DNA from 2 places in the Streptomyces sp. NPDC026575 genome. Region 2 is predicted to be linked to the other one. Evidence: riboswitches for the same ligand, from Rfam matches in the RefSeq annotation. Region 2 holds a riboswitch; the other holds the start of a gene.
What was found. Region 2 has a riboswitch for glycine ahead of gcvP (aminomethyl-transferring glycine dehydrogenase). Riboswitches for the same ligand answer to the same signal wherever they lie in the genome.

Region 1: it holds a riboswitch for glycine, as region 2 does, so the genes downstream of both, gcvT (glycine cleavage system aminomethyltransferase GcvT) here and gcvP (aminomethyl-transferring glycine dehydrogenase) in region 2, are expected to answer to the same signal.

Annotation. Positions count from the first base shown of each region.
Region 1 covers NZ_JBVHQM010000012.1:143,913-151,695, forward strand. The annotation lists gene ACZ4NB_RS18850 (APC family permease) at 1-1,230, opposite strand, end outside; gene glyA (serine hydroxymethyltransferase) at 1,472-2,731, opposite strand; gene gcvH (glycine cleavage system protein GcvH) at 2,760-3,137, opposite strand; gene gcvT (glycine cleavage system aminomethyltransferase GcvT) at 3,268-4,395, opposite strand; glycine riboswitch at 4,547-4,643, opposite strand; gene ACZ4NB_RS18870 (AAA family ATPase) at 4,866-5,594, shown strand; gene ACZ4NB_RS18875 (enhanced serine sensitivity protein SseB) at 5,705-6,502, shown strand; gene ACZ4NB_RS18880 (enhanced serine sensitivity protein SseB C-terminal domain-containing protein) at 6,565-7,365, shown strand.
Region 2 covers NZ_JBVHQM010000001.1:483,262-491,044, forward strand. The annotation lists gene gcvP (aminomethyl-transferring glycine dehydrogenase) at 1-2,033, opposite strand, end outside; glycine riboswitch at 2,095-2,222, opposite strand; glycine riboswitch at 2,223-2,320, opposite strand; gene ACZ4NB_RS02275 (PRC-barrel domain-containing protein) at 2,435-2,830, shown strand; gene ACZ4NB_RS02280 (DNA polymerase IV) at 2,728-4,188, opposite strand; gene ACZ4NB_RS02285 (MerR family transcriptional regulator) at 4,255-4,860, opposite strand; gene ACZ4NB_RS02290 (bifunctional nuclease family protein) at 5,049-5,522, opposite strand; gene ftsR (transcriptional regulator FtsR) at 5,576-6,325, opposite strand; gene ACZ4NB_RS02300 (FHA domain-containing protein) at 6,343-7,188, opposite strand; gene ACZ4NB_RS02305 (DUF881 domain-containing protein) at 7,307-7,783, opposite strand, start outside.

The sequences.
Region 1 (7,783 bases), on a different contig from region 2:
CCCGGCGGCGGGGAGCCGGAAGGGGCGCGGCAGGTCCGGCTGGGTCCGCCGCAGCACGCCCACCGCGATCGGGCCGATCAGATACGAGATGACCATGGCCGCCGAGACCACCCCGGCCAGCGCCTGCCAGCTGCGGCCGACGGTGAGCAGCAGCAGGACGGAGAAGCCGAGGTTGAGCCACATCGCGGGGCGCGCGGTGCCGTAGCGCGGGTGCACGGCCGCCAGCTTCCTGGGGAAGAAGCCGGTCTCGGCGAGATTGGTGACCATGTACGCGGCCGAGGCGACATTGGCGATGTTGGAGCCGGCCGGCGAGATGAAGGCGCCGAACTGCAGCAGTGTGACCACCCAGTGCAGCATCAGCAGCTTGGCGAGGTCGGCGAACGGCGAGCTGAGGTTCACGCCCTGCCAGCCGCCGGCCCGCTGGAGCTGCTCGGGCGGTACGGAGCCGAGGTAGGCGGTCTGCAGCGCCAGATAGATCACCAGGCCCAGCGCGAGCGCGCCGACCAGGGCGATCGGGATGGCCCGGCCCGGGTTCCTGGCGGCCCCGCCGAGGTTGACCACGGCCTGGAAGCCGTTGAAGGCGAAGATCACGCCGCAGGTGGTGACGGCGGTGAGCACGGCCGGCCAGCCGTACGGGGCGAACCCGCCCTGCGAGGTGAAGTTCGAGGTGTGGAAGCCGGAGCCGATCAGCGCCAGCACGGCGAGCACCGGGATGGCGAACTTGACCAGGGTGAGCACGGTGTTGGCGCGGGCCAGCAGCTGGACCGACCAGAAGCAGGTCAGCCAGAGGACGACGGTCAGCGCCAGCGCCGTGCAGATGCCGGAGAGGGTGAGCTGGTGGGTGGCCGGGTCGACCAGCCCCTTCGCCCACTCGAAGCTCCAGGACGTCATGTACTGGGTGGCGGCGATCGACTCGATCGGGATGAGCGAGGCGACCGCGATCCACACGGCCCAGCCGGTGAGGAAGCCGAGCACCGGCCCGTGGGAGAGATGGCCGTAGCGGGCCATGCCGCCGGGGATCGGGTAGGCCGAGCCGACCTCCGCGTAGGACATCGCGATCATGCCGATGAAGACGGCGCCGATCACCCATGCGACCAGCGCCGCGGGGCCCGCCACCTGGGCGGCGGCACCGGCGCCGAAGAGCCAGCCGGAGCCGAAGATCGAGCCTATGCCGATCATGATGAGGGCGAAGAGGCTGAGCCCCTTGCGCTCGCCCGCGCTCATGTCCATGGGATGTGTCGTCCGTCCTGCCGTCGAGAAGTGCCCCCTTCACGGTCGAGGGGCCCTGCCATTTGCCGGGGGCCACCTTATTTCTCGCCGATCACCGGATTTTCCTCGTGATTTCGCGAAAGGGGGGAGGAGAACCGGTACGCGGACGGTGGGCCCGGGACCAACGGCCCCGGGCCCACGGCCCGTTCGGCCTCCGCCCCGCCGGTGACCGGCGGGGCGGAGGATCACCGCATGAGACGCGTCACAGCGACGGGTACAGCGGGTACTTGTCGGCGAGCGCCGTGACCCGGGCCTTGAGGGCCTCGGCGTCGTAGGCGGGCTTGAGGGCCTCGGCGATGATGTCGGCGACCTCGCGGAAGTCCTCGGCCGTGAAGCCGCGGGTGGCCAGGGCCGGGGTGCCGATGCGCAGGCCGGAGGTGACCATCGGCGGACGGGGGTCGTTCGGGATCGCGTTGCGGTTGACGGTGATGCCGACCTCGTGGAGGCGGTCCTCGGCCTGCTGTCCGTCGAGCTCGGAGTCGCGCAGGTCGACCAGGACGAGGTGGACGTCGGTGCCGCCGGACAGGACGGAGACGCCGTGCTGGGCGACGTCGTCCTGGACGAGGCGCTCGGCGAGGATCTTGGCGCCTTCGAGGGTGCGCTGCTGGCGCTCCTTGAAGTCCTCGGAGGCGGCGACCTTGAAGGAGACCGCCTTGGCCGCGATGACGTGCTCCAGCGGGCCGCCCTGCTGGCCGGGGAAGACCGCGGAGTTGATCTTCTTGGCGAGTTCCTGGGTGGACAGGATGACGCCGCCGCGGGGGCCGCCGAGGGTCTTGTGGGTGGTGGTGGTCACGACGTGGGCGTGCGGGACCGGGTTGGGGTGCAGTCCGGCGGCGACCAGGCCGGCGAAGTGCGCCATGTCGACCATCAGGTAGGCGCCGACCTCGTCGGCGATCCGGCGGAAGGCGGCGAAGTCGAGCTGGCGGGGGTAGGCGGACCAGCCGGCGACGATCAGCTTGGGGCGGTGCTCCTTGGCGAGGCGCTCGACCTCTTCCATGTCGACGAGGTTGGTCTTCTCGTCGACGTGGTAGGGCACCACGTTGTAGAGCTTGCCGCTGAAGTTGATCTTCATGCCGTGGGTCAGGTGACCGCCGTGGGCGAGGTTGAGGCCCAGGATGGTGTCGCCCGGCTTGATGAGGGCGAACATGGCGGCGGCGTTGGCCTGTGCGCCGGAGTGCGGCTGCACGTTGGCGGCCTCGGCGCCGAAGAGCGCCTTGATGCGGTCGATGGCGATCTGCTCGACGACGTCGACGTGCTCGCAGCCGCCGTAGTAGCGGCGGCCGGGGTAGCCCTCGGCGTACTTGTTGGTGAGGACGGAGCCCTGGGCCTCCATGACGGCGACGGGGGCGAAGTTCTCCGAGGCGATCATTTCGAGGGTGGACTGCTGGCGGTGCAGCTCGGCGTCGACGGCGGCGGCGACGTCGGGGTCGAGCTCGTGCAGGGAGCTGTTGAGAAGCGACATGAGTCTTCCTGGGGAGAGGGGTCCGGGATCAGCCGGCGGCGAAGGCGGTGTACTCGTCGGCCGAGAGCAGGTCCTCGGGCTCACCGCTGACCTTCACCTTGAACAGCCAACCGCCCTCGAACGGGGCGGAGTTCACCAGCGAGGGGTCGCCGACGACATCCTCGTTGACCTCGGTGATCTCGCCGTCCACGGGCGAGTAGAGATCGCTGACGGACTTGGTCGACTCCAGCTCACCGCAGGACTCGCCCGCCGTGACCGTCGAGCCGACCGCGGGAAGCTCCACGAAGACCACATCGCCGAGCGCGTTGGCCGCGTGCTCGGTGATCCCGACCGTCGAGACGCCCTCCACGGCGTCCGTCAGCCACTCGTGCTCCTTGCTGTAACGCAGCTGCTGGGGGTTGTCCATGGCTCGATTCTCCTGTACGCGAGGGTGTGATCGTGAATGGGGGCACCTCCCGGGCGAAGGTCCGGGGGAGCGTCTTGCACAGTGAGACACGCGGGCGCGCCCCACTTCCGGGGCTGCCGCCGGCGAACCGTTACTTCTGCCGCTTGTAGAACGGCAGCGCGGTGACCTCGTACGGCTCATGGCTTCCACGGATGTCCACGCGGACACCCTCGGTGCCCGGGGTGGCGTAGGCCGCGTCGACATAGGCGATGGCGATCGGCTTGCCGAGGGTGGGGGAGGGGGCCCCGGAGGTGACCTCGCCGATGACCGTGCCGTCGGCCGCGACGACCGGGTATCCGGCGCGCGGCACCCGGCGGCCCTCGGCGATCAGCCCGACCAGCTTGCGCGGCGGGGCGGTCTCGGCGCGCTCGGCGGCCGCCGCGAGCGCGGCGCGGCCCACGAAGTCGCCGTTGTTGGTGGTCTTCTCGAACTTCACGACCCGGCCCAGGCCCGCGTCGAACGGCGTGGTGGCGGTGGTCAGCTCGTGCCCGTACAGCGGCATGCCCGCCTCCAGGCGCAGCGTGTCGCGGCAGGACAGACCGCAGGGCACCAGGCCCGCGTCCTTGCCGGCCGCGGTCAGCGCCTCCCACAGGGCCACCGCGTCCGCCGGCCGCACGAACAGCTCGAAGCCGTCCTCGCCGGTGTATCCCGTACGGGCGATCAGCGCGTCGACGCCGGCGACCGTGCCGGGCAGACCGGCGTAGTACTTCAGGCCGTCCAGATCGGCGTCGGTCAGCGACTTGAGGATCCCCGGGGACTGCGGTCCCTGCACCGCGAGCAGCGCGTAGGCGTCCCGGTCGTCGCGGATCGCGGCGTCGAAGCCGCCCGCTCGCGCGTTCAGCGCGTCCAGCACCACCTGGGCGTTGGAGGCGTTGGCGACGACCATGTACTCCTGGTCGGCGAGCCGGTAGACGATCAGGTCGTCCAGGATGCCGCCGCCGTCCTCGCAGATCATGGTGTAGCGGGCGCGGCCGGTCTTGACGCCGCCGATGTTGCCGACCAGCGCGTAGTCGAGGAGGTCGGCGGCCTGCGGGCCGGTGACGGTGATCTCGCCCATGTGGGAGAGGTCGAAGAGACCGGCGCGGGTGCGGACGGCGACGTGCTCGTCGCGCTCGCTGCCGTAGCGCAGCGGCATGTCCCAGCCGGCGAAGTCGGTCATGGTCGCGCCGAGCGCGCGGTGGGTGGCGTCCAGCGCGGTGCGGCGGGGGGCATCTGTCATGGTTCTGGGCTCCCAGGCATGGGTGACAAGACGTTCTCCCCATCTGTCATCGGAACCTGAGAGGTTCACCGGGATCCCGCGAACGGACCCGGTTTGCACCTTGGGTGGAGCCGCCCCGTGGACCGGGCAGTGGCTCGCTTTTCAGATCTGCCTCGCCCGCGCGGTATAGGGGGCCTGAGAGATTCAAGGGAGGACTTGCTCCTTCGGCGCCCCGCCATGGCGGCCGGGGACTCTCCCGCGCGGATTCAAGCGGCCGGTATGGAGTTGGCGGTGCACGGATGAGCTGAGCCGTGCACGTGGCGGCCACATCATTACACGGGATCGCCGGATCGAGGAGCCCTGGTCGCCGCCCCGTCCAGGACCGGGCCCGCCACGCCGACAGATCGGACAATCGCCTTGATGGCCATTACCTTTTCTTGACACTCTGCGGGTAAGGGACGGACTCGGACCGGAACTGGACGGGGAGGGCGATCACGGTGCAGAGGGAAGCGGCATTCGCGGCCACTTCAGGGGCCGTGCCCCCGGGTGCGCCGGTGGCGGCGTCCGCCGCCGCGCCCCCGGCCCGGCGCGCGGGGCGGGCCGTCGTCCGGCCGGGGAGCGGTGCGCGGGTGCGGGACCTGCGCGGCCGCAGACGGGCCCGCGGCACCGCCGAGCTGCGGTTCGCCGCCGGTGACCTGGTCGTGGTCTCCGGGCTGCCGGGCAGCGGCAAGAGCACCCTGATGCATCGGGTGGTGCCGCCGTCGGACGGCCGCGGCCTCGTGGTGCACCGCATCGACTCGCAGGACGTCCGCGAGCGCTGGGCGCGCGGCAGGCTGCGCCGGCTGCCGTACGGCCTGTACCGCCCGCTGGTGCGGGCCGCGCACTATCTGGCGCTGGGTCGGGCGCTGCGGTCGGGCGACAGCGTGGTGGTGCACGACTGCGGGACGCTGGCATGGGTGCGGCGCTGGGTCGCCCGGTCGGCGGCGCGCGGCGGGCGCGGGCTGCATCTGGTGCTGCTCGACGTGCCGCCGGAGGTGGCGCGGTCCGGCCAGGAGGCGCGCGGGCGCGGGGTGTCGGGGTACGCCTTCGCGCGGCACCGCAGGGCGGTGGGCCGGCTGGTCGGCGCGGCGGAGGCGGCCGGGCCGCCGAAGGGGTTCAGCTCGGTGGTGCTGCTGGACCGGCGGGCGGCGAGCGCACTGAAGACGGTCGGTTTCCACTGAGCGGACTGCCGCTTCCGGGTGTGCCGTACCCCGCCCCCGTATGAACTGTCTCCGGCCTTTCTCGTCTAGTGTCGTGGGCCGATGTGCGTGGTCGGAACGGGTGGGAACAGATGAGTCTTCCGGAGCAGGGGATACCGCAGCTGGCGTGGCCGGCGAACGAGCTCGAAGAGGTGCTCGCCGCGTCGGTCGGGCATCCCGGCGCCGGCGGCCGGATCGTCGAGGTCCTGGGCCGCAGCCGGGTGTGGGTGCCGCTGCCCAACGGCGGCGGCCCGGAGAGCGCGGGCTTGGGCGCCCGCGGCCTGGACCTGCCCACCGTCGAGATCGGCGGGCTGGCCCATGTCCCGGTCTACAGCTCCGAGCAGGAGTTCCTGCGGGTGGTCGGCTCGCATATGTCCTTCACCGTCGCGCCGGCCGTGGAGTTCGCCCGCGGGCTGCCGCCGCAGATCGGGATCGCGGTCAATCCGGACGGTGTGGTCGGTGTGCCGCTGCCGCCGCCCGCCGTGGCCCAGCTGTGCCGGCTGGGGCGCCATGAGGCCGAGGGGCTGCCGAGCGGCGGGCGGGTGCGGCTCTTCGAGCCGGACTGGCAGGAGGAGCCGGTGGACTTCCTGGCCGCCGCCGGACTGGAGTTCTCCGGTGCCGGAATTGTCCTGACTGCCCGGCGTGTCCTGGCTAGTGTCGAGGGCGACACGCCCACACTGTTCGTCGGTGTTCAGATCGCGGTGGACCCCGCCGCGCTGCACGACGGCACCGCCCGCGAGACGGTCCTGATGGCCCTGGGACGTGCGCTCGGCGCGGTCCCGGTGCCCTGGCCGGTGCAGCTGGTGATGCTCGATCTCGCCCACGGCGACCCGGTCGCCGACCGGATGCTGGAGCGCGTGCGGCCCTTCTACTCTCGCGACCACTCGTAAGCTGGTTGGATGACGCGCGGGCGCACCCACACGTGCCCTGCCGAGATGAAGGGACGGACCACGTGAGCGCGGGTGCGCATCAGGGGCCGCCGGCGGCCGGAGCGCTGGAGCAGCTGCTCCAGCAGGTCTCGCCCGGCCGTTACGACGCCTATGAGGCGCTGCTCCAGGCGCTCGCCGCGGGCCAGGTCTGGATGCTGCTGTGGCACGGCCGGGCCGGCTCCCCCGACGCGCAGTACGGGAACATGGAGGTCGACGGCCTCGGCTATGCGCCGTGCGTGACCTCGGCGCCCGAACTCGCCGCCTCCGGCTGGAATCGCGACCACGAGGTCGTCGGCGGGCTGGAGATCGCCGGCGCGCTCTTCCCGGACCGCTGGGGCCTGTGGCTGAACCCGCACGCCCCCGGTGGCGGTGTCGGCATCCCCTGGCTGGACCTGCGCCGCATCGCCGGCGGCCTCGACCGGCTGCCGGCCGGACCGCTGCGGATCTCCGAGCCGGTCATCGACATCCCGCAGTTCTACGCCCTGCTGGCCCAGAACGCCCATCGCACCCCCGCCGTGCGGTCGTTGCGCCGGGCCTGGGTGCAGCCCGCGCTCGGCGCCCCGTATCTGGCGGTCGGGCTGGATCTGTACGACACCGGCCAACAAGCGGTGGATTCGGCCCGGTTGATGATCCAGCAGTCGATCGGCGCGGTTCCGGACGGTTTGCCGGTCTCCACGGTCGCGATGAACGACGACTACGACCCGGTCGCGATGTGGATGCGGGCCAGCGCGCGCCCCTTTTTCGACCGCGACGGCTACGCCCAGCCGCAGGGCCAGCCGGCCCCCGCGCCCTCGTACGGCTACGGCTACCCGCGCCCTTACTGACCCGCCCGCCGGCTGTCCGGATCGCACCACCCCTCGGCGACACCCTCCGGTGACGGAGCGTGTCGCCGAGGCGTCTATTCCGGGGTGAATTCGCCCCGTATTCCCCACGGTTGGGGCCCTCTTTTGTGGATATTCACTCCGCTCAGCTCGACCGTGAGTCCGTATAACGGAATGCCGTGGAGCACATCACAGTTGCGCATCCTTTCCCGGTCAGGGCTGGTGACTGATCGCGAAGGGGATGAAGACTCCGGAAAACACCGAGGGCCTCGGCCCTTTGTGCGAGCGTCATCGAGCGTCATCGCGTACGGCGTCGCGTGAAATCTCCGAGTTCCACTGTCTGAACTTCCGCGATACCCGCAGTACTTGCACCGAATTGCACCAGTGATGTGAATCAGGCCGCTCTTGCGGCGGGCAGGGG
Region 2 (7,783 bases):
TGGCCGCCGGCGTCGTGCACCGCGGCGCAGATCTGGGTGATGTGCTCCTCGAAGACGCCGTGCGTGGAGGGGTAGGTCACCATCAGGACCGCGAGCTCGTCACGGTGCTTGTCGATCTTGGCGTGCAGATCGTCGGTGTCGACCTCGCCGTCCTCGCCGGTCTTGACGACGACGACCTTCATGCCCGCCATGACGGCGCTGGCGGCGTTGGTGCCGTGCGCCGAGGACGGGATCAGGCAGACCGTGCGCTGCTCGTCCCCGTTGGCGCGGTGGTAGGCGCGGACGGCCAGCAGGCCGGCCAGCTCGCCCTGCGAGCCGGCGTTCGGCTGGATGGAGACCTTGTCGTAGCCGGTGACCGTGGCCAGCCGCTCCTCCAGCTCCTGGATCAGCGTCAGATAGCCCGCGGCCTGGTCGGCCGGCGCGAACGGGTGCAGCTGGCCGAACGCGGGCCAGGTGACCGGCTCCATCTCGGTGGTGGCGTTCAGCTTCATCGTGCAGGAGCCGAGCGGGATCATGCCGCGGTCCAGCGCGTAGTCCTTGTCGGCGAGGGTGCGCAGGTAGCGCAGCATCGCGGTCTCGGAGCGGTGCTGGTGGAAGACCGGGTGGGTGAGGTAGTCGTCCGTACGCAGCAGCTCCTGCGGCAACGTTTCAGCAGCCACCGCGTCCAGCTGCTCGACGTCGCCCTGCACGCCGAAGGCGCTCCAGACGCCGGCCAGCTGCGCGCGTCCGGTGGTCTCGTCGCAGGCGATGCCGACCAGGTCGGCGTCGACCTGGCGGAGGTTGACGCCGGCCTCACGGGCGGCGGCGACGACCTCGGCGGCCCGGCCGGGCACCCGCGCGGTCAGGGTGTCGAAGTACGCACCGTGCACGATCTCCACCCCGCCCGCCCGCAGGCCCTCGGCGAGGACGGCGGCGTAGCGGTGGGTGCGCTGGGCGATGGTGCGCAGGCCCTCGGGGCCGTGGTAGACGGCGTACATCCCGGCCATGACGGCGAGCAGCACCTGCGCGGTGCAGATGTTGCTGGTGGCCTTCTCACGGCGGATGTGCTGCTCGCGGGTCTGCAGCGCGAGGCGGTAGGCCCTGTTGCCGTCGGCGTCGACGGAGACGCCCACCAGGCGGCCGGGCAGGCTGCGGGCGAACTGGTCGCGTACGGCCATGAAGCCGGCGTGCGGACCGCCGAAGCCCATCGGGACGCCGAAGCGCTGGGTGGTGCCGACCGCGATGTCCGCGCCGAGCTCGCCGGGCGAGGTCAGCAGCGTCAGGGCGAGCAGATCGGCGGCCACGGTGACGATCGCGCCGAGCCCGTGGGCCTGCTCGATGACGGCACGGGGGTCGCGCACCGCACCGGAGGCGCCGGGGTACTGCAGCAGCACGCCGAAGACGCCCCGCTCGGCGATCTCGGCCGGGATGCCGTCGGACAGATCCGCGACGACGACCTCGACGCCGGTGGGCTCGGCGCGGGTCTGGATCACGGCGACGGTCTGCGGCAGGCAGTCGGCATCGACCAGGAAGACGCCCTGCTTGACCTTGCCGACGCGGCGGGCGAGCGCCATCGCCTCGGCGGCGGCGGTGCCCTCGTCCAGCAGGGAGGCACCGGAGGTGGGCAGTCCGGTCAGTTCCGCGACCATGGTCTGGAAGTTCAGCAGCGCCTCCAGGCGGCCCTGCGAGATCTCCGGCTGGTAGGGCGTGTACGCCGTGTACCAGGCCGGGTTCTCCATGACGTTGCGCAGGATCACCGGCGGGGTGAACGTGCCGTAGTAGCCCAGGCCGATCATCGAGGCCAGTACCTGGTTGCGCTCCGCCAGGCCGCGCAGCTCCTGGAGGACCTCGGCCTCGGTGCGGCCCTGCGGCAGGCCCAGCGCCTCCGCGCTCTTGATCACATCGGGTACGGCGGTGGCCGTCAGCTCGTCCAGGGACCCGAATCCGACGTGCGCGAGCATCTTCGCCTGCGCCTCGTGGTCGGGGCCGATGTGCCGGCGCTCGAACGGAATGCCCTGTTCAAGCTCGGTCAGGGAGATACGATTGGTGGTCATCTGCGGGGGCCTCCTGGTCAACACGACCTACGAGGGGCACCACGGCGCGGGTGCCCGGACGGCCTCCCCCTCTGTCATCTCAACCTGAGAGCTTCACCGGCCCGCGCGAGGCGGCCCGGCTTTCACCGTCGGTGAGGAGGGGTTACGGCGCTGTGCTCGTCCGTGGCCCGCCCTGCTTTCCAGAGTGACCTCGCCCATGCGGTACGTGTGCCTGAGAGATTCCGGGGAGGATTTGCTCCTTCGGCGCCCTGGTCGCGAACGACAAAGGACTCTCCCGCATGGATTCTGCGGCCATTGGCCAGCCTACCAGCGCGCCACTCGAAGGATCCTTCGAGTGGCCGGGGCATGAAATGTGCCGTTTGGTAGTTGTCACAGGGCAGTTGCGACCAATTGGAGGGGTTGTGCAAACCGATATCGATCCCCGGAGCCTGATCGGCCGCAAAGCGTTCGACCGGAACGGCGCGAAAATAGGCACGATCGACGAGGTATACCTCGACGACGCGACGGGGGAACCGGAGTGGGCGGCCGTGCGCACCGGACTCTTCAGCCGGGATGCGTTCGTCCCCCTTGAACCCAGCAAAATGGTCGGCGAGGGCCTGCACATCCCCTACGACCGCAAGCTGATCAAGGACGCCCCGGACTTCGGCGTGGGCCGCCATCTCTCCCCTGAGCAGGAACTCCAGCTCTACCACCACTACCGGCTGGACATCTCCTCACCGGAGCCCGGTCCGGCTTCCTCCGGCAAGGAGGACGGCTCCGACAAGGACTTCGGCAAGATCGCCGGCTCGGAGGACTGACCTCCTTCCGGCCCGCCGCCCACCAGCGGCAACGGCTCACCCGGCCGCAGCGCCGGGTCCTCGACGGCGAAGGTCCGCACCCTCCCCGGTGCGGACCACGGCGTCTCGAAGCGTACGGTCACCCTCCCCACGCCGCTTCCCTGCACCCATCCGGCGCCGAACTCCTCGTGCACCACGTCCAGCCCCGGATGCCAGCGCCGCGGCCGCTCCTCCTCCGGCTCGCCTCCCCCGGCCTCCGCCCCCGCCGACTCCGCCGCCTTCGCCAGCTCCCCGGCCTCCCGCTCCGTCGCCAGCTGGGCGAACAGATCCTCCTGGGTGAAGTCCGCCAGCCCGCTGACCCCCACCCCCAGCAGCCGCACCCCGCCCGTGGTGTCCACCGTCTCCAGCAGCCGCACGGCGGCCTCCCGTACGACCGAGGGGTCGTCGGTGGGCCCGCGGAGCGTCTCCGAGCGGGTCAGCGTCGAGAAGTCGTAGTTCCGCACCTTGATCACCACCGTCCGCCCGGAGCGCCCGGCCGCCCGCAGCCGCTGGACGCAGCGGTCGGCCAGCCGCAGCATCTCGTTCCGCACCCGCGTCCGGTCGGTCAGATCGACCTCGAAGGTGTCCTCGACCGAAATGGACTTGGCGTCCCGCTCGGCCACCACAGGGCGGTTGTCCTGGCCCAGCGCCATCGCGTACAGCCCCGCGCCGTGTGCCTTGCCCAGGAGCCGCACCAGCTCGGCCTCGCCGGCCTCCGCGGTCTCCGCGACGGTGTGGATCCCGGCCCGGCGCAGCGTCTCGGCCGTCGCGGGACCCACCCCGGGCAGCGTCCGCACCGTCATGGGGCCCAGCAGCTCCCGCTCTGTGCCGGGCTCGATCACCACCAGGCCGTCCGGCTTCGCCGCCTCGGACGCGATCTTCGCCAGCATCTTCGCGCCCGCGAGCCCCACCGAGCCGGTCAGCCCCGTCGCCGCCCGGATGTCGTGCCGCAGCCGCTCCCCCACGGCGCGTACGGCGGCGGTCTCGGCCGGCACCCCGCCCGCTTCCAGGTCCACGAACGCCTCGTCCAGGCTCAGCGGCTCGACGAGCGGCGACAGCTCGTGCAGCAGCTCCATCACCGTGTCACTCACTTGGCGGTACAGGCCGAAGCGAGGGCTGAGATAGGCGGCATTGGGGCACAGCCGGCGCGCCTGGGCCGTGGGCATCGCGGAGCGGACCCCGAAGATCCGGGCTTCGTACGACGCCGTGGCGACCACACCCCGCGGCCCGATCCCGCCGACCACCACGGGCTTGCCACGCAGGCTGGGCTTGGCCGCCTGCTCGGCGGCCGCGTAGAACGCATCCATGTCCAGATGCAGAATCGTCGGCGCGGGTCTCACACGTCCGATGCTGCCGCATGGCACTGACATTCGACCCGACGCCGGGCCGGGGCCGGTGGACCGGGCTCAGCCGGCCCTGTTGCGCCGCCGCGCCAGCTCGTCGTGCGGGTTCTTCCCCATCAGCGTCTCGCCGGTGTCCACGCGCTCTCCGTGGAGCTGTGACAGCACGCCCTCCACGTCCCGCCACACCACGCCCACCGCGATGCCGAAGACGCCCTGGCCGCCCTGGAGCAGATCGACGACCTGGTCGGGCGAGGTGCACTCGTAGACCGTCGCGCCATCGCTCATCAGCGTCATCCGCGTCAGGTCCGCCAGCCCGCGCGCACGCAGGTGCTGCACGGCGGTGCGGATGTTCTGCAACGACACCCCGGTGTCCAGCAGCCGCTTGACGATCTTCAGGACGACGACGTCCCGGAAGCTGTAGAGCCGCTGGGTGCCGGAGCCGTACGCGGGCCGGATGCTCGGCTCCACCAGGCCCGTACGCGCCCAGTAGTCGAGCTGCCGGTAGGTGATGCCCGCTGCCGCGCATGCGGTCGGGCCGCGATAGCCGATGTTCTGCGCCTCGCAGTCCCCCGACACCGCCGCGGCCGGTGCCGGGGCATGGTTCGCGGCCGCGCCCGAGTGGAGCGGCAACGCCCCTTCCGCCGCCATACCGTCGCCGGTGATTGCCACGCCGCCCTCCGTCCTCCACGTCCCGGACGGGACCTGCCATATCGACGGTATGCAGTCACTCGGGGTGCGTCAACGATCGCCGCGCTCGCCACGCCGAGTGATAATCACCCTACGAGTGGTTTCTCGTGACCTCGCGCGGGGAATGGCTAAATAGTTTGGCCGGAATCAGCCCCTTCACCCGGCCGGCGTCACTGACTGTTGGTGCCGAAGTCCTCGGGCGAGATCTGGTCGAGGAACTCGCGGAACTTCTCCACCTCGTCCTCCTGCTCGTCCGGGATGGCGATCCCCGCGTCGTCCAGCACACCGTCGGTGCCGAAGATCGGCGTTCCGGTGCGCAGCGCCAGCGCTATGGCGTCGGACGGGCGGGCACTGACCTCGACCCCACTGGCGAAGACCAGTTCGGCATAGAAAACCCCCTCGCGCAGATCCGTGATGCGGACCTGCGTCAGCTCCTGGCCCACCGCTTCGAGCACGTCCTTGAAAAGGTCGTGCGTCAGCGGCCTGGCAGGGACCATGCCCTGCTGGGCGAAGGCGATGGCGGTGGCCTCCCCTGGCCCGATCCAAATGGGCAAGTATCGGTCGCCTCCCACCTCCCGCAGGAGCACGATCGGTTGGCTGGAAGGCATTTCCACCCGGACACCCACGACGTCGAGCTCGTTCACACAGCAACCCTAGGACGTGCCCGGCAGGTTTGGGTAGTCGAGCACTCTTTTGCTCATGGCAACCGGACGCGAAGAGCGCTCTGCACCAGCGCCGCATGGAGCCGTACGGAGAGCGTCGCCAGCTCCCTCGCCGTGGCCTCCGCATGGGCCCTGGTCTGGGGGTTGCGGTGCCGCCGAAGGGGTGCAACGACCTGTTCGACCAGGCCGGCCTCGCGCTCGGCGGCCGCCTTCACGGCGCGCAGATGCCGCGGCTCCAGGCCGAAGCGACCCAGGTCCGCGACGAGTTTGGCCACGGTGACGGCCTCGATGTCGTATCCGCCGTCCGCATGGGGGACGATGAGTCCGTACGACTCCCAGTCGGCGAGCGCCGCCTCGTCCACCGCAGCGGCGGCCAGCAGCTCCGCCCGGCCGATCCGGGCAGCCGTCGGACGGTCCTCGCCCTGGCAGGACACGTCCTCGATCAGATCCCGCGGGGACGCGGCCGGAGCCGGCAGCTGCACCTGCTCACCGCGCTCCAGGGCGTCCAGATGCTCCCGGATGACCTTCAGGGGCAGATAGTGGTCCCGCTGCATCCGCAGGACGCTCGCCAGCCGCTCGACGTCGGCCGGCGTGAATTTCCGGTATCCGGAAGGCGTGCGCTTCGGCTCGACGAGCCCCTCGGCCTCCAAGAAGCGGATCTTGGAGATCGTGACCTCGGGAAACTCCTCGCGCAGCGCATTGAGCACCGTGCCGATGCTCACCGGCTTGGCGCCCGAGGAGGCGGTGCCGAGGGAACCGGCACCGCCCTTCGGTGTATCGCGCATATGCCTTCCCTGATCGGTCAGATCCCGGCGCCCCGCTGGCTCGCGTAGAAGACCATGCGGTACTTGCCGATCTGGACCTCGTCGCCGTTGGCGAGCGCGACCGAGTCGATCGGCTCACGATTGACGTACGTGCCGTTCAGGCTGCCGACGTCGGCGACCGTGAAGACACCGTCCGCACCGCGGCGGAACTCCACATGCCGGCGCGAGACCGTCACGTCGTCGAGGAAGATGTCGCCCTGCGGATGCCGGCCCGCCGTCGTCAGCTCGCTGTCCAGCAGGAAGCGGCTGCCCGAATTCGGACCCCGGCGGACGATCAGCAGCGCCGAGCCCAGCGGAAGGGCCTCGACCGCGGCCTGGGCCTCCGGGGACAGCGACGGCACCAGATTCTGGCCCGTCGTCTCCGAGTCGTAGGCCTCCAGCCCCGAAATGGAGATCGTCGACGTCGTCTCGGACGCCCGCTCGGCCTGGGCGCCCGGGCGCAGCGGCGCACCGCAGTTGGAACAGAACCGGCTCGCCTCGGCGTTCCCGTGCCCACACCTCGTACATACCGGCATGGCCGACCCTCCACCCGTGCGTGAGGCCGATGGTTCCTCGGAACCTATGCGGCCGGCACCGGAGGGGTCAACAGAACCCGCGCCGTGCCCCCCGGACGGACCGCCGACCTCGTCGCGGAAGAGCGGACGCTCCGCCGCCTCACCATTCTCGGGCTGGCGCGGCGCACGATGCCGCGCGGAGCCGCTGCCGCCCTCCTGGCGCGCGCTCTTGCCGAACAGCTTTCCAAACAACTTCACGGGCGATTCCCCTTGAACGAAACAGACCCGCCCGTGGGGCAGGACGAACCCTCGATGCACACACCGGCCCATCCGGACATCCTGTGAACGTCCGTGGCCTCCAGACAGTTTCCACCACACACCACACGCACGGTGCGTCGACCCCCCGCTACCTCATGCCCTCGCCGGGCACTCGACATACCTGCACACCTCACTGCGATGACGACCGAGCGTAGTCAGGCCGCTTCGCCTCTCGCAAGGCATCCACAATGATCTTCTCCCGACCGGTCACAGACACCTTGGCCTGCTCCTTTTCCAGCGTCTGAACCACTCCGCCGGGGATGTTCAGCGCCGGCTCCAGGTCCTCCGGCTTGCCGATGACCTTGAAGCGGTACGGCTGGGTGACGCGCTTGCCGTCGATCTCCACCCCGCCCCGGATGTCCGAGAGGTAGGTGTCCGCAACGACCCGTACCGAATTGACCTGGATGGCCTCGGCGCCGGCCGCCCGCAACTCCTGGATGGTGTCCAGCAGCTTGTCCGCCTCGACGGAGTGCGTCGGGTCGTCGATGGTCAGGTTGATGCCGGGCCCCTGCGCCGCGACGGTCCCGGCCAGCACACCCAGCTGCTGTTCCTTCTCCACGGTCTGCTTACGGGCCTCCTCGGCCTGGTCCGAACTGTTCTCCAGCTC